Regions from separate parts of the Micromonospora hortensis genome, predicted to be linked through region 1. Evidence: riboswitches for the same ligand, from Rfam matches in the RefSeq annotation. Region 1 holds a riboswitch; each other region holds the start of a gene.
The links. A riboswitch is a leader RNA that binds a small molecule or an ion and turns the genes downstream of it on or off. The one in region 1 is predicted to bind cyclic di-AMP.
Positions count from the first base shown of each region.

Region 2: it holds a riboswitch for cyclic di-AMP, as region 1 does, so the genes downstream of both, NIE111_RS08100 (coiled-coil domain-containing protein) here and NIE111_RS27520 (coiled-coil domain-containing protein) in region 1, are expected to answer to the same signal.
Region 3: it holds a riboswitch for cyclic di-AMP, as region 1 does, so the genes downstream of both, NIE111_RS32270 (C40 family peptidase) here and NIE111_RS27520 (coiled-coil domain-containing protein) in region 1, are expected to answer to the same signal.
Region 4: it holds a riboswitch for cyclic di-AMP, as region 1 does, so the genes downstream of both, NIE111_RS22620 (C39 family peptidase) here and NIE111_RS27520 (coiled-coil domain-containing protein) in region 1, are expected to answer to the same signal.

Region 1 covers NZ_JAKKFE010000054.1:30,532-34,722, forward strand. The annotation lists gene NIE111_RS27505 (1-phosphofructokinase family hexose kinase) at 1-265, opposite strand, end outside; gene NIE111_RS27510 (SRPBCC family protein) at 456-923, shown strand; gene NIE111_RS27515 (hypothetical protein) at 1,084-1,593, opposite strand; gene NIE111_RS27520 (coiled-coil domain-containing protein) at 1,735-2,799, opposite strand; cyclic di-AMP (ydaO/yuaA leader) riboswitch at 2,805-2,936, opposite strand; gene NIE111_RS27525 (cation diffusion facilitator family transporter) at 3,055-3,972, opposite strand; gene NIE111_RS27530 (HelD family protein) at 4,079-4,191, opposite strand, start outside.
Region 2 covers NZ_JAKKFE010000011.1:254,148-258,338, reverse strand. The annotation lists gene NIE111_RS08110 (helix-turn-helix transcriptional regulator) at 1-308, opposite strand, end outside; gene NIE111_RS08105 (carbonic anhydrase) at 536-1,270, shown strand; gene NIE111_RS08100 (coiled-coil domain-containing protein) at 1,327-2,346, opposite strand; cyclic di-AMP (ydaO/yuaA leader) riboswitch at 2,351-2,481, opposite strand; gene NIE111_RS08095 (YibE/F family protein) at 2,648-4,018, opposite strand.
Region 3 covers NZ_JAKKFE010000023.1:3,564-7,754, reverse strand. The annotation lists gene NIE111_RS16195 (pyridoxamine 5'-phosphate oxidase family protein) at 1-22, opposite strand, end outside; gene dcd (dCTP deaminase) at 122-700, shown strand; gene NIE111_RS32270 (C40 family peptidase) at 775-1,815, opposite strand; cyclic di-AMP (ydaO/yuaA leader) riboswitch at 1,829-1,964, opposite strand; gene NIE111_RS16180 (N-acetylmuramoyl-L-alanine amidase) at 2,200-4,182, shown strand.
Region 4 covers NZ_JAKKFE010000033.1:86,223-90,413, reverse strand. The annotation lists gene NIE111_RS22630 (hypothetical protein) at 1-231, shown strand, start outside; gene NIE111_RS22625 (hypothetical protein) at 365-1,135, shown strand; cyclic di-AMP (ydaO/yuaA leader) riboswitch at 1,420-1,560, shown strand; gene NIE111_RS22620 (C39 family peptidase) at 1,793-2,641, shown strand; gene NIE111_RS22615 (alpha/beta fold hydrolase) at 2,765-3,511, shown strand; gene NIE111_RS22610 (CDP-glycerol glycerophosphotransferase family protein) at 3,517-4,191, opposite strand, start outside.

The DNA.
Region 1 (4,191 bases):
CGTGCACGTACCCGCCGCTGCCCGAGTCACGGACCACCACCTTGAGGTCCACGCCCTCACTGACCAGCAGTGGCTCCAGCACCTGGCCGATCTCACCGCCGAGGGCGGCGCAGAGCACCACGTCGACTCCGAGGGAGATCACCATCCGGGCCTGCCAGACGCCCTGCCCGCCAGGGTGCAGGTGCAGCTCGGGGTGGTCGTTGGGCTGGTCCACGGTCACCGTCAGCTGTGGAGTGGGCGCGAAGACCATCACGTGCCCACTCATCGGTCGTCGCCGTTCATGCTGGCCGCCCTCCGGCATCTTCGGGAAGATTTCGCACTAACCGACCTTAATGGCGCAGGTGGTGGCAGGTCGTCGCATCGGCCGGGTCCGGCGCGGCGCCGAGGGCCCGGGGGCGTTGCCAGCCAGACATCGGTACGGGACGATCGAGCGACAAACGACGGCGGGAGACGGTGTGCGCAGCAGCGATACCTTCAGCTACACCGTCCAGGCCCGGTGCTCACCCGCCGAGGCGGCAGCGTTGCTCAGCGACCTGACCCGGCAGGGCGAGCTGCACCCGCTGATCGTCCGGGTCCGCCGGGTGCCGCCCCGGCCTGGCGCCCAGGCCAGCTACACGATCAACGACCGGTTGGCGGCCGGTCCGCTGCGCTTCCGGACCACCTACCACGCGGACGTGCTGATCAGCGAGGCCGACGAGATCGTCATGGTGGCCCGCCAGTGGCCGGCCACCACAGTGCGCAACCACACCCGGCTACGCGCCGAGCCGGACGGCCTGGTCCGCATCGACGTGGAGATCACCCTGACCGCGCCGACGCCGCTGTTCCGCTACGCGTTCCGCCAGGCCCAGGCCGCTCACCTAGCCCTAGCCACCCGGCTGGGCGCGGCCCTCGACCGCACCGGCACCCCGCCAAACCCGACCTGACCCGCGCCGCGTCGCCCCGCCCGCCGCCCCGCCGCGTCGATCTTGCAGTTTCGGTTGTCTATGTCGGCGTAATGCCCCATATGTCGGGACAGTAAGTGCAAGATCGCGGAGCAGGGCAGGTCGCTTGCGCTTGGTGCGACGTGCTCAGCGGGGGTGGCGTCTAGATCGTGGTTGTAGCGCGATCACGGCTCGTGCGGGCGGGTCGGGTGGCGGGACGCCGGCCCCAGGGCTTGTAGGTGGACAGCACCGTCGCGATGATCATCAGGCTGGTCGACACCGCCGGCGCGATGACCAGGTCGGCGCGATCCCGGGCGGGCAGGGCGGCGCCGACCGCTCCGGCGTGGCGCAGGTTCGGGGTGAGCAGGAACAGCACCAGCCCGACCATCACCGTGGTGAGCACGAGCTTGACCAGCACCCAGCGGTGGCGCAGCAGGCCCCACGGGGTGAGCAGCGAGCTGGCGACCCCGATCAGCCAGACCAGGACGCTCAGCGGCGCGAACAGCACAGTGCCGACCAGGGCCGTGACCGGATAGACCACAGCCGGGTCGGCGCCCCGCTGGACGGCGATGCCGAGGGTGAGCAGCACCAGGTCGGCGCCGAGCCAGCCGAGCGAGGTGACGAGATGCAGGGTGAGCAGCGCCTTGCGGGTGGTGGGTCGGATCCGAGGCATACCGCGATGCTTCCCGCCGACCGCTGCCGGGTCGTCCGACGATCGACGACATCACGGGTACGCCCGGCGACGTAGCCCCGCCCCGGACACACGTGATGCCTGTGAGCCACCGAACGACTCACAGGCATCACGACGCGTGGGTCAGTAGACCGACAGGTGTACGTGGTTGGTGTGGTCGGTCGACGGGGTGCCCTGCGCCCCGCTGTACGACTTCCACCCGCTGCTGGGCAGCCAGATCTGCCTGTACCAGATCACGTAGAGCACGGCGAGCCGGTCGGCGTTGCGGATGAAGTACGCCGCCAGGTTGTTGCCGTACGTCTTGTCGCCGCCGGTGGCGTTCCCGCCGAAGCCGCCCTTCTGCGCCGCGAAGTCGCAGGCCCGGCCCTTCGGGTGTTCGCCGGAGCCGCTGGGGCGGTGGCACGAGACGTAGCGGGTGAATCCGGCGGCCTTGGCCTGGTTGAGCGCGTGCAGGGTGCGCGGGGTGATGCAGCCGTTGGCCGGCGTGGGGTCGTTGACGCTGCACGACTCGGAGGGCCAGGAGCCGTCGGAGTTGCGCGGTGCGGCCTTCGCGTTGGCGCTGGAGGTGCCCCGGTTGGAGCCGCCGTCGGCGGTGGTCTGCGGTTTGGGTGTGGTGGCCACTGTCAGGGCCCGTTCGGCCTGCTCCTTGCGCTTGGCCATCACCGCGACCTGCTTGCGTTGTTCGTTGATCTCGCCGTCCAGGGCGACCCGGGTGCGGTTGGCCTTGTCCTTGCTGTCCAGCAGGTCGCGCAGCACCCGGTCCTCGTTGGCCGCCACCGCGTCCAGCGCGGCCGCCCGGTCCATGAAGCCTTCCGGAGTGTTGCTGTTGAGCAGCGCCGACATCGCACCGAGCCGGCCGGTGCGGTACGCCACCTCGGCGATCTCGCCGACCTTGCCGTTGCGCTGGTCGATCTCACCCTCGATGGTCGTCAGCTGGGTGGCGAGTTGCTTCTGCCGTTGCACCGAGGTGTCCAGGGCGCGCTTCGCGTCCAGGTAGCCCTTGCTGGCCGCCTCGAGTTGGGCCCGCAACGCCGGGGTGCCGCCCTCCTCGTCGGAGTCGGGTGCGGCGGCCCGCAGGCCGGTCGGGGGAGCGGCCGAGGCGGTGCCGGCCGGAAGCGCGACGCCGAGGGCGAACATCGCGACGATCAGGGCCGCCAGTCGGGCGGCGGGTGGTCGTGCTGGTGCCACTGCGCATGTCCTTCCGTCAGCCGCCGACCGGGTTAGCTGACGGGTTCGGGACGGAAGATCCCTACCGCTGACGCGGATACACCCCAGGAACATGGTTCCCCGGTTCGCCCAGTTGGGCGATTAGGCGGCGACCGCCACCGGCGCCGGGAGGGCGCCGCCTGGTGGAGGCCGGGACCGAGCCTACCGGTGCGGGTGGGGCCGCTGCAGCCGATGTGACGGACGGTGCGTGCGTCACCACGGAAAATTACGGATCCGTCACCATTCGATGGAGCCACAGGCTCCAGAAGCGGCGCCGGGCTCAATCTGCAACGTCGCGTGCTCGATGCGGAAGTCGTCGTGCAGGGCCGTACGCGCCGCGGTGAGCACCGCGCCGACCTCCGCGCCGGGTGCCATGGTCAGGTGGGCGGAGGCCACCTCCATGCCCGAGGTGAGCGTCCAGACGTGCAGGTCGTGCACCTCGACGACACCGGGAACGGCGGCGAGCCGGTCGTGCACGGCGGTCACCTGGAGGTGCTCCGGGGCGGCCTGCACCAGGATGCGGATGGCGGCGCGGGCCAGCCGCCAGGTGCGCGGCAGGATGAAAACGCCGATGGCGACCGCGACCAGGGGGTCGGCCCACCACCAGTCGGTGACGGTGATGAGCAGCGCCGCGCCGATGACGCCGAGCGAGCCGAGCAGGTCACCGAGCACCTCCAGGTAGGCGCCCTGGAGGTTGATGCTCTCGCGGGCCCCGGCGCGCAGCAGCGCGAAGGCGGCGATGTTCGCGAGTAGGCCGAGCACGGCCACCGCGAGCATCGGGCCGGCGATGACCTGGTGCGGGTCGCCGAAACGGCGGATCGCCTCGATCACCACGTAGATCGCGACGCCGGAGAGTAGGACGGCGTTGGCCAGCGCGGCGAGCACCTCGAGCCGGTAGAGCCCGAAGGTGCGCTGCGGGTCGCCGGTCGCCCGCCGGGTCGCCGTGATGGCGGCGAGCGCCATCCCGATGCCGAGCACGTCGGTGAACATGTGCCCGGCGTCGGAGAGCAGGGCGAGCGAGCCGGTGTGCAGGGCGGCCACCGCCTCGACCACCATCAGGGTGGCGAGCAACCCGAACGCCGCCCAGAGTCGACCTCGGTGCTGGTGTGCGGCATTGGCGACGGACCCATGGTGGTGGTCATGACCTGCGCCCACGAGAACCACCTTCCGCCGCTGGTCGGGACCCGGTCAAATGTATGCTCACATCGCTATGTGTGCAAGTGTACGGGCAGCGCCGTCCGCTGGTGGCGCTCCGCACACGTCAGCCGGTCGGGTCGATGGTGGTGAGACGCTGGGTGGCCCGGGAAAGCGCCACGTACAGGGTGCGCACCCCGGCACCCGGATCTGCCCGGATCTCGCTCGGGGCGACCAGCA
Region 2 (4,191 bases), on a different contig from region 1:
GGAACGTCGGCGAACAGCGCGAGCAGGTCGCCGACCTGCCGGTCGGCCTCGGCGGGGTGCCGGAACCGGCCGGCCGGGTTGAGGGTGTATTCGTTGCGTCGCCCGACCCGGGTGCGGTGCAGGTAGCCGCCCGCCTCCAGGTCGGCGACGATCGCCTGCGCGGCCCGTTCGGTCACCCCGACCTCGGCCGCGACGTCGCGTAGCCGGGCGGTCGGATCGCGGGCGATGGCCAGCAGCACGTGCCCGTGATTGGTGAGGAACGTCCAGTTCCGCCCGCCGCCGGTGTCGTCCGTCACCGTGCTCGCCATCGTGTGACCGCCTTTCCGGATGTCCGCCTGCCCTCGCGAGAGTCTGGTCCGCCCTGCCTCGGGAAGGTTGCCCAGGGTGCGGCCGGAGTCAACGTATGAAATCTAAATCACGCATACCTTGACGCATCTTACGGTGCGTGTGACGGTGGAGCACGAGCCAGCGCCCGCCCGCCCGGCCGGCGGAAAGCCGGCTTGACCAGGGCAGACGCGTCGAGACGAGGTGCGGGATGAGTCATACCGGAAGCTCCGGCGGTCAGCCGGGTCCGCAGCGGACCACCGACCGGGCCACCGCGCTCAGCGAGCCGACCCGGGCCTACGCCGAACTGGTCGCCGGCAACCGGCGCTTCGTCGATGGCGCCCCACGCCACCCCAACCAGGATGCCGGGCACCGGGCCGCCGTGGCCGACGGGCAACACCCGTTCGCGGTGATCGTCGGCTGCTCCGACTCGCGGCTGGCTGCCGAGATCATCTTCGACCGGGGTCTGGGCGACCTGTTCGTGGTTCGCACCGCCGGGCACACCGCCGGCCCCGAGGTGCTCGGCAGCGTCGAGTACGCGGTGACAGTGCTCGGCACCCCGCTGGTGGTGGTGCTCGGCCACGACTCGTGTGGTGCGGTGCAGGCCGCCCGGGAGTCCGCCGCGACCGGTACCGCACCGAGTGGGCATCTGCGCGCGGTGGTCGACGCCGTGCTGCCCAGCCTGCGCCGCGCCGCGTCCGAGGGCGTTGACGACATCGACGGCATCGTGGACATCCACATCGCCCAGACCGTCGAGACGTTGCTCGGGCAGTCGCCCGTGCTGGCCGACGAGGTGGCGCTGGGACGCTGTGCGGTGGTGGGGGTGTCCTACCGGCTCGCCGCCGGAGCCGTGCGCCCGGTGGCCGCGGTGCCGGCCGGCTTCGCGACGGTGGAGACCCCGGCCTCGACCGAGTCGACCGACCCGGCCGCGCCTGCCACCGTCTGACGCGACGAGGGCCGCTCCGCGTCACGCGGAACGGCCCTCGACGGGGATCGTGCGGGTCAGAGCAGCGACATGTGGACGTGGTCGGTGTGGTTCGACGGCCCGCTGTACGAACTCCAGCCGGTGGCCGGGAACCAGATCTGCCGGTTCCAGATCACGTAGTAGATGCCGAGCCGGTCGGCGTTACGGATGAGGAACGCGGCGACGTTGTTGCCGTACGTCCGGGTGTCGTTGTTGTGCCATGGGGAGAACCCGCTCTTCTGCAGCGACCAGTCGCAGGCGCGGCCCTTCGGGTGCTCCCACGGCCCGCCGGGGCGGTAGCAGCCGACGAACCGGTTGAAGCCGGCCGCCTTGACCTCCTTGTACGCGTGCAGCGTGCGCGGCGTGACGCAGCCGGACGTGGTGGGGTCGTTCTCGCTGCACGACTGGGGCTTCCAGTCACCGTCGGCAGTGCGACCCGGGCCGATCTTCGCGACCTTGGAGGTGGCATCCACCAGGCCGCCGGTGAAACCCTTGCCGCCGACGAGGGAGAGCGCCTTGTCGGCCTCGCTCTTGCGCTTCGCCATCAGGGCGGTCTGCTTCTGCTGCTCGCGGACCTCCGTGTCGAGGGCCAGCTTGGCCTGCTCGGCGCGGGCCTTCACCTCGTTGACCTCGGAGAGCTTCTTCTCGTTGACCATGTTCATCTCGTCGAGCAGCCCGGCGCGCTGGACGAACGAGTCGGGAGCGTCGCTCTCCAGCAGCATCGCGACCGCGCCGATCCGGCCGGTCCGGTACGCCTGGGCGGCGATCTGCCCGACCTGCGGCGCCAGCGCGTCCAGGTCGGCCTTGGCGCGGTTGACCTCCGCCGCCAACTCGCCCTGCCGCTTCTTGGATTTGTCCAGCTTGGACTTCGCGGCGGAGTAGTCGCGGTTGGCCTGCTCGATGACGTCGTTGAGCAGCTTGGGCTCGCCGTCCTCCTCGTGCCCGGACGGTGTGGGGTTCGTCGGGGCGGCGTGCGCCGGGAGCGGCCCGGCGAGCACGGTCAGTGCGGCGATCACGGCCACCACGGGTGTCAACCAGCGGCGTAGGGGTGCCGTCACAATGTTCCCTTCCGTCGACCGCCGACCGGGTTAGCTGACGGGTTCGGGGCGGAAGTGGCCCCTACCGCTGACGCGGATTCACCCCAGGCACCTGGGTCCCCGGCTCGCCGGTTGGCGATTGGGCGGTGGCACCGCAGGCGCCGCTTCGCGCCTTCATCGGTAACCGGCAGCGAGGTTACCCGAGAGCCGACCGGCTGAGCTATGCCTGGATGCCGACCAAAAGCGTCATTTCGCCATAGCGTTGAGTGACCAGTGACGCGGTTCTCAGGGTGGATGCCCGATCTGGTCACGCTGAGGAGTGTCACCATGCCGTATCCGTGCTCCTGTTCGACTCCGGCCACCGGTCGGTGGCCTCGGATGGGGGTGCGGTCCGCGTCCGGTCCGGCTCGTCGGAGCCGGCCGTACGCGGTGAGCTGAGTGCGGCCAGTGCCTCGCTGCGGTCCGGCTGGGGCCGGGGCGCGGGAGCGCCGCTGGACGGCGTGGCATCGCCGCGCCCGGCGGCGGTCACCACCGCTGCCAGGCCGGTGGTCAGCGGCACGGCGGCGATCAGGCCGAGGGTGGCGACCGCGCTGCGGACGATCTCCTGCGCGAGGAACTCGCTGGTGAGGATCTGCCCGATCGGCCGCGAGTCGGCGGTGAGCAGGAGCAGCAGGGGCAGTGACGCGCCCGCGTACGCCAGCACGATGGTGTTGACGGTGGAGGCGATGTGCGCGCGGCCGACCCGGGTGGCCGCACGGTACAGCTGCAACCGGGTCAGCCCGGGGTTCGCGTTCGCCAGTTCGGTGACGGTGGCCGCCTGGGTGACCGTCACGTCGTCGAGCACCCCGAGCGATCCGATGATGATGCCGGCGAGTAGCAGACCGTGCAGGTCCACGTCGCCCTGGAACATCGACAGGGTGGTGGCGTCTTCGCTGCCGAAGCCGGTGAGGTGGGTCGCGGCGGTGGCGATGGTGGCGAGCACGCCGGTCAGCACCAGGCTGCCCAGGGTGCCGAGTACCGCGACCGAGGTCTGTGCGGTGACCCCGTGGGTCAGATAGAGCACCACGAACATGATCAGGGCCGCGCCGACCACCGCCACCAGCAGCGGTGACCTGCCGGCGCTGATGCCCGGCAGCACGAAGGTGAGCAGGATGGCGAAGCTGGCGGCCAGCCCGGCGAGCGCTGCCAGACCTCGCCACCGCCCGAACGCGACGATCGCGGCCGCGAAGACCACCGCCAGCCACACCATCGGGGTGCCGCGTTGGTGCTCGGCGATGTTCCAGTTGCTGACCGTGGGATCGATCGGATCGGCCAGTTCGACCAGGACGACCTCGTCGCCGACCTCGACCCGGGGTGCGCCGGGCCCGTCGGGCACCGGTGTCCGTACCTGCTGGCCGGCGGTCGGCCCGTCGTCCACCCGGACGTCGACAGTGCCGCACCGCCCGTCGCCGACCCTCGGTGTGCCCTCCGGAACCGACGGTGCCGGCGGGCACGGCTCGCTCACCACCCGGGTGACGGTGCCGGGGTGGCGCGGCACGTCCGCGCCACCATCGGTCTGCGGTGACCCGCCGCGGGGCCAGAGCAGTAACGCGGCCAGCACGGTGGCGACGAAGAGGGGTACCACAGTCACGATGAGGATCCGTCGCACCCGTGGCGGGGCGGACGGAGCGGGGTGAGTGTGGTCGGCGGCCAAGGTGAGACTCCCAACGATCCGGTGCGGGATACGGGTCAGCGGGCCGGGCGGTTCACCGTTGCGGTGGAAACGCGGCGGACGGCGGGGCGGATCGCTGCCTGACGACCGCTTGATCACGGACGGTCAGTGCTCGGCCCGGTCGGCCGGGGACGACGCCACGACGGGGCGGCGCC
Region 3 (4,191 bases), on a different contig from region 1:
CGAATTCGGACCAGGAAGCCATGTGGGCATTCTATCGAACAAATGTACGAGCAGCGACCTCGACGCGCTGGTCACCGGCACCGAATCCGGCCACTTTTGGCAACGCGGCTATGGTGGTCCGATGCTGCTCTCCGACCGCGACCTGGTCTCCGAGATCAAGGCCGGCACGCTGGGCTTGGAGCCGTTCGAGCCCACCCTGGTCCAACCGTCCAGCATCGACGTCCGACTCGACCGGCTGTTCCGGGTCTTCAACAACCACCTCTACACCCACATCGATCCCGCGATGCAGCAGGACGATCTGACCTCGGCGGTCGAGGTCCCCGACGGCGAGCCGTTCGTGCTGCACCCGGGGGAGTTCGTGCTCGCCTCGACGCTGGAGGTCATCTCGCTGGGTGACCAGCTCGCCGGCCGACTGGAGGGCAAGAGCTCCCTGGGCCGGCTCGGCCTGCTCACGCACTCCACCGCCGGCTTCATCGACCCGGGCTTCTCCGGTCACGTGACGCTGGAACTCTCGAACGTGGCGAACCTGCCGATCACCCTCTGGCCGGGCATGAAGATTGGGCAGCTCTGCATCTTCCGGCTCTCCTCGCCGGCTGAGCACCCGTACGGCTCGGTGGTCTACGGGTCGCGCTACCAGGGCCAGCGGGGGCCGACACCCAGCCGCGCCTGGCAGCACTGGCGCACCTGGCCAACACGCTGAGGTTCAGCAGCCAGGACCGAGACGACGAGGGCCCGCCGCGACGGAATCGCGACGGGCCCTTCGATGACTCACTGTCAGCCTGGACGGCCGTAGCTGTGGATCGGGCCGTCGTCGACCTTCTTCATCTTGACCGGCTGACCGGCCTGCGAGGCGTGCACCACCCAGCCGCCGCCGACGTACATGCCGACGTGGTGGATGTCGCTGTAGTAGAAGACCAGGTCGCCGGGGCGCAGGTCGCCCTTGCTGACGTTCTTGGTCACCCGGCTCTGCGCGGCGGCGTTGTGCGGCAGCGACACGCCGGCCTTCGCCCAGGCGGCCAGCATCAGCCCTGAGCAGTCGTACGAGTTCGGGCCCTCGGCACCCCAGACGTAGGGCTTGCCGATCTGCGCGCAGGCGAACTTGACAGCGGTGCCCGCGCCGCCTCCGGGGTAGCTGCCCGGGCAGGGCGCCGGGCGCAGCGGACCGCCGCCGCCGCTGCCGTACACCTTGAGGCGCAGCTTCTGCAGGCGGTCGATCTCGTCGTTGATCTGCTTCTTCTTCGCCGCCAGCTGAGCTTCCGTGCGGGTCAGCTGGGCCACCATCTCGTCCAGTGGCGCCTTCTGCGCGGCCAACTGGTCGCGCAGGTCGGCCACCTGGCGTACGTCCTTTTGCTGGTTGTGCGCGAAGCGGTCGAGCATTTCGAGCTGGCCGACCACCTCGCTGGGCGACCGGCTGCCCAGCACGGCGTTGACTGTCGAGACGTTCTCACCCTTGTAGGCGCGTACGGCCAGGGCGCTGACCTTGTTCATCGCGGCGTCGACCTGGCGCTCGAGCGGAGTGATCCGGGCGGCCAGCGCGTCTGCCTGCTTGCGCTTCGCGGCGAGGTCGGTGCGGGTGGCGTTGTGCCGTTCGATGATCGGTTCGAGCTTGTTCCAGTCGGCGTCGATCTGGCGCTCGATCTCGGCGACGGACGGGTCGGCGTGGGCCGCAGTGGCACTGCCGGTCAGAACGACGGCGATGCCGGCCAGCGCGGCGACTGCGGTGGTGAAGCGGGACCAGCGTGGGCGCGGCACTATCGACGCCGGGCCGGCTGATGCCGACCGCTCGGACGACGGCCGCGGGGCATGGAGTGCCACCGGGGTTCCGTACTCCTTCTTCCTGACCGCCTACCGGGTTAGCTGACGGGTTCGGGCGGGAAGTCGGCGCCCTACCGCAATGGCTGCGGATTCACCCCGAGGGACCTGGGTCCCCGGTTCGCTCGGAAACGACTCGGCGGTGTCGGTCCGTTACCGCCCAGGCTGGGCGGAGCTGCTGTCGGGCCGACAAATGACCAGAGTAGAGACGCCTGTTACCGATCCGCAACCCGTGCGGCGGTGACACTCCGTACGGATTGGACGAAGTCACCGACAGTGTGTGAAGAATTCTTTCCATCCACTTCGATAGATAGAAAGGTATTGACGTGACCTCCCGGACGGCGCGATGGTGACCTGACCTCACTCCGCGAGAATCTAGGGGGTTCGATGCACCATCCAACCCTGTCGACCGGCTGGCGCGCGCTGCTCGCCGCCACAGTGGTTGCCGCCGCGACCACCGTGCCACTCTCCGTCGGCCCGGCTGCCGCCGCGCCCAGCACCGACCGCCAGCAGCAGTACGCCGCAGCGGCCACCGAGTACGGCGTGCCGGCCGTCGTGCTGCTCGGCGTCTCCTACCTGCAGTCCCGTTGGGACACCAACGCCGGCACGCCGAGCACCAGTGGCGGCTACGGTCCGATGCACCTGACCGACGCGCGGCACGTGGCCGCCCTACCCGGGCGCGGCCACCACGACGCCGGCGTCGAGGACCCACGCGGCGACGACTCCCGTCCCGCCCGAGTGCCCGCGCCCCGACCGGTCGAGGCACCCGCGCCGTCCACCGCCGCGTTGCAGACCGTCGACGCCGCCGCCACGCTGACAGGCGCCACTCCCGAGGCACTGCGCACCGACGCGGGCCTCAACATCCGGGGTGGGGCCGCGCTGCTGAGCGCGTACCAGAGGGATCTGGGCGCGCCGGTCGGCGCGGACACCGACCCGGCGGCCTGGTACGGCGCGGTGGCCCGCTACTCGGGCGCGGACAGCGCCGACGCCGCCGCGGCCTTCGCCGACGAGGTCTTCACCACCATCGGCGCGGGCGAGGCCCGGGTGACCGACGACGGCCAGCGGATCACCCTGCTGGCCCGCGCGGTACGGCCGGAGCGTTCCTGGCTGGACCGGCTGGGTCTGCGCCGCCTGGCCCGCCCGGACGGGGTGGAGTGCCCGCGCACCATCTCCTGCGAGTGGATCCCGGCGCCCTACGAGGCGTTCGGCGACGGGGACTACGGCAACCACGACCTCTCCGACCGGCCCACGCGGCAGAAGATCGAGTACATAGTCATCCACGACACCGAGGCGAGTTGGGCCACCACCCTGCAACTGGTCCAGGACCCGACCTACGTGAGCTGGCACTACTCGCTGCGCTCGGTCGACGGGCACATCGCCCAGCACGTGAAGACCAAGGACGTCGGCTGGCACGCCGGCAACTGGTACGTCAACGCGAAGTCGATCGGGTTGGAACACGAGGGCTTCGCGGCGCAGGGCACCTGGTACACCGAGGCGATGTACCGGACCTCGGCGAAGCTGGTCCGGCACCTGGCGCTGCGGCTGGGCATCCCACTGGACCGGCAACACATCATCGGTCACGACAACGTGCCCGGCACCATCCCCTCGACAGTGCGGGGAATGCACTGGGATCCGGGCCCGTACTGGGACTGGACGCACTACTTCGACCTGCTGCACGCGCCTCGACTGGACACCGGCACCCCGGCCACCGGAATGGTCCGGATCGATCCGGACTACGTCACCAACCAGCCGGCGTTCACCGACTGCGTCACCCCGGGCGTGCCCTGCGCGCCACGCGGCTCCTCCGCTGTGGTGCTGCGCAGCGCACCGTCTGCGGACGCGCCGCTGGTCAACGACGTCGCGCTCCGCCCTGACGGCAGCCCGAACACGATGGCCGTGTCGGACCACGGGGCCCGGGCGTCAGCCGGGCAGACGTACGCGCTGGCCGGACGGCAGGGCGACTGGACGGCGATCTGGTACCTCGGGCAGCGGGCCTGGTTCCACAACCCGGCGTCCGCGCCGACCGCCAGCTGGACCGTCGGCATCGTGGCCACGCCGAAGCCCGGACGGACCACAGTTCCGGTCTACGGACGGGCGTACCCGGAGCAGTCCGCGTACCCGGAAGGGGTGCCCTACCAGGCGATCTCGCCGCTGCAATACACCCTGGCCGCCGGGCAGCGGTACGCCGTCGGCGCGGTGCTGGCCGGCGAGTACTACCGGGCCAGCACGTTCGACGGCTCCTCGTCCGGCGACTGGACGGTGATTCGCGGCAAGAACCGGTACGCGCAGATCCAGTTCGGTCACCGGATCATGTACGTCGACCTCGCCGACGTGCAGCTCCTGCCGTCCCCGGTCGGCGCGCCCCGCTGAGAACCACGA
Region 4 (4,191 bases), on a different contig from region 1:
TCCTCCCGGCACTCCTGGGCATCCAGCGCGGCCCGCCCGGCCGCGGCGACACCGCCGGAAGCCGCAGAGGAGTCGGCCCCGACCTGGTCGGTCCACACGCCGGTGGCGCTCTTCGGTGATCAGGGCACCATGGCGGCCGTCGTGCTGCCGGTCGGCGCGGCCGAATCTGACCGGCTGCCCCTCGTCGACGGTACGGGCGGTCGGGCTTCGCGGGCCCCACCCGCGCGCTGAGCCACCGGGACGACCGTCCCGCCACAGCGCCCTGTCGACACACCCGCTCCCTGACCCGCCGACCCGTGGCCCACAGTGGCCCGCTGATCGGCGCGGCTCCCCATCGCACTGCTCTCTCCCCGAGGTGCCGACCATGGAGACCGTCGTCTTCTACCAGTTCGTGACCGAGATGCCGCGGGCCGCCGCCATCTGGTCGACGCTGTTCCTGCTGACCCTGGGCCTGCTCACCGTGCTGGCCGCCCGCCCCGAACGGGACCTCCCCACTGACGACCCGCTCCCGGCCGGGCCCACTCGTCGGGAGCTGGCCGCCGCCGAGGCCGTCGACCTGCGCCGCTACGCCGAGGAGGTGGCCGTCGCCGCGGCCCGTGCGGCCATCACCGCCAAGCGGCGGCGCGCCGCCTGGCTGACCGCTCAGGAGCAGATGGAGCAGGCCTGGACCGGGTACGACGAGGCGGACACCGCCGCGCGTCGCTTCGCCGACGCCGGGGCGCTGCCCACCCCGCAGACCTCGCACACCCCCGCCGAGTACGCCGCCCGGGAACGCTATCTGCACCGGGCGGCGATGGCGGCGTACTGGCGGGGCGACCTGACCATGGCGCAGCTGGGCGACGTGTTCGGGCACCGGCGCGGCTGGGATCCCCGGCGACACCCGGTCGAGCAGGAGGTGCTGATCAGCCGGGTGGTCCGCGATGCGCGGCTGGCCGACTACCAGGTGGCCGCCGACAGTGAGCGGGTCGCCTGGCGCGACGCGGAGTTGGCCGCCTCCTCGGCCCGTGCCCTCGCCGAGGAGGCGTACGCGGCGGCGGCCCGGCTCCGCCCGATCCTGGTCCCCGCGCGCCGCACCGTGGCCGGGGCGTTGCGTCCCGCCGTCGTGGCACTGTGGCGCCCGGCCCGGGTGGGTTGAGCCCAATCCGTGATGTGAGGCCGGTCACCCAATCGGGAAATCCGACGTCCGGCGCGTTCGGTGGGATTGTTCCCGCGATTGTGGCCGCGTTCTTTACGGCCTGTCCGGTTGTCGCCCGTAGGCGTCACCGTAACCGGTTGTCCCATCGAGTCACATCAGCGGCAATACGCGCAGAAATTGTCGCGCCAATTGGGGTTTACGCAGGTGAACCTTGCTTGGCAGGGCGTTGAGACGCCAGTAGTGTCGTCCCGTCCGGTGCGGTAACCGATCGCAAGACGCGACGCCGCATCGACCCGCTTAATCGTGATCAACGAACCGGGGACCCACCAGTAAGTCCGGGGTGAATCCGCGAGCCACGGCCCGCGGTAGGGCGTCTTCCCGCCCGAATCCGTCAGCTAACCCGGTAGGCGGTGTCGGAAGGAGTCCCATCCTCGTGCAGCACCTTTCCACCCCTCGGCTGTTCCCTCGCCTCCACGGCGCGGCGGTGCACCCGCTCATTCGTCCCGTGACGGTGAGCTGACCCCCGGGTCATCGCCTTCCCCGCCCGGCCGCGCCGGGCGTTCCCCTGAGCGGTTCACCATCCGCGGACCACGGTCCGCGCGCTGGCGCCTGCCCGGATACCGGTCCGGCCCCGGTGTGCCGCTCTCCCCCCGATCCGTGGAGGACCCCGTGAAGCACACCCTGCAGCGTCAGCTCCGCCGCCTCGCCACCGAGCGCCCGTACCAGATCGTCGCCGCCTCCGCCGCTGCCCTCGCGATCGCCACCACCACCGGCGCCCTGCTCACCACTGCCGACGAAGCCCCGGCCGGCCAGCGCACCGCGACCACTGTCGCCGAGATGCGCAGCGACCTCACCGCCTCCCGCGGCGAGGCTCGGGACGCGTCCCCCTCGGCCAGCGCCGCGCCGACCACTGCCGCGCCGGCCACCAGCGCCGCGTCGCCCGCAGCCAAGGCCAGCAGCAACCCGGACCTCACCCGGAAGCCGGAGCGGCCGAAGCCGCCCGCGACCAAGGTGCTCGACTACGACTACGAGGCGCAGAACACCTACTACAACTGCGGCCCGGCTGCCACCCGGAACGCGCTCAGCGCCGCCGGCATCGACCGCACCCAGGAGGACCTCGGCGCCGAGCTGGGCACCACCGAGATGGGCACCAACTCGGCCGAGGACACCACCCGGGTGCTCAACGCCGAGGTGAAGGGCTCCCCGTACCGGACCCGGATGTTCCCCGGAGCGCCCAGCCCGGCCCAGATGGACCGGCTCCAGGCCGACGTGGTGAAGGCCATCACCGACGGTCGGGGCGTGGTGGCGAACGTCGTCGGGGACGCCACCGACACCGACGGCGGCTGGCACTCCTACGGCGGCGGGCACTACATCGCCGTCGTGGGCTACAAGGACAACGGCCGCACCGTTCGGATCGCCGACTCGGCGAACCCGGCCGACCCGTCGTACTGGATCACCACGATCGACCTGGCCAACTGGATCACCAGCCGGGGCTACTCCGCCTGACCCGGGCACGCTGACCGCCGCGGGCGCCGTCCTCCACAAGGGGCCGGCGCCCGCGGCGTTTGTGCGCGCGGTCCGGCGTCGACGGCTCTCGTACCCGACAGTGAACCGTGGGAGACTGCGGCCGTGGTGGAGAAAACGGGTGGTCACGTCGGCCGCAGGCCGGTCCTGCTGCTGCTGCACGGCATGGGAGCGACCGGGGACGTGTGGTTGCCCTGGGCCCCGTACCTTGAGCAGCACTGGCCCGGTCGGTGGCTGGCACCGGACCTCGCCGGCCACGGCTGGGCGTCGCCGCTGCCGTCGTACTCCTTCCCGGGCTTCGCTCAGCAGATCGCGCAGGCCCTCGCCCCCGATGACCGGCTGGTAGTGCTCGGGCACTCGCTGGGCGGGGTGGTCGGCCTGGTGCTTGCCGCCCGCGACGCCGGAACGCCGGTGGACGCGGTGGTCGGGCTGGGCATCAAGGCACTCTGGTCACCCGCTGAGCTGGCCCGCGCCGCCGAGGTCGCCGCCCGACCGGTGAGCTGGTTCGCCAGCCGCACCGAGGCGGCGCGCCGCTACCTGCGGGTCTCCGGGCTGGCCGGCCTGGTCCCGCCGGACGATCCGGTGGTGGACGCCGGGCTGCGCCAGGTCGACGGCCGGTGGCGCCTCGCCATGGACCCGGCCGCCTTCGCCGTCGGCGAGCCCGACCTGGCCGCGCTCCTGGCGGCGACCGACGTGCCGGTGGTGCTGGCGCGCGGGGAGAACGACCCGATGGTCACCGACGAACAGCTCAAGGAGTACGGCGTACCGGTGGAAACGCTTCCGGGCCTCGGGCACAACGCGCACGTGGAGGACCCGGCGGCGGTGCTGGCGCTGCTCGACCCGTACCGCTGATTCGGTTACGCCGGTGTGGACGCGGCCAGTGTCTGAGCCGGTGTCAGCTCCCGGCGGGCGGCGGTCAGGAACGCCTCGGCGTACGCCTCGGCCGGGAAGTCACCCAGGTAGCGGCGGCGGGTGGCCCAGCGAGCCTCGGCCAGCGGATCGGTGTCCAGCAGGGCGGTCAGCACCTCGTCCACGTTGGACATGTCCCGACGCAGCACGTAACCCGACCCGGCCAGCGGGAACCGCTCCACGAACCGGTCGCCCTCGTCGCCCATGTCGGTGACCGCGTACGGCTTTCCGGAGTAGAGGAAGTCCGAGATCACGCCGGACACGTCGGAGACCAGCGCGTCGGCGGAGTTGACGCACTCGGTCAGATTCAGCTCCCGAGCCGCCGCGCCGACCACGTGCTGGCGGCCGGTGCGGGCCCGGTCGGCGACGAGCAGTTCGGTCAGGCGGCCCAGTTGGCGGGCCGATGCCGGGTTCTGCGTGGTGTACGGGTGGGCTCGCAGGATCACCGTCGCGCCGCGCTCCAACAGTCGGCGCAGCAGGCTTTCGGCCACCGGCAGCGAGCAGTAGTCGGCGTCGGCGTGGTGCCCGGTCCAGGTCGGCGTGTAGAGCACCGTCGGGTGCGCCAACCCTCGTGCGGGTTCTGGGCGTACCTCGATCGACTCGACCTGCGGGCGACCCACCAC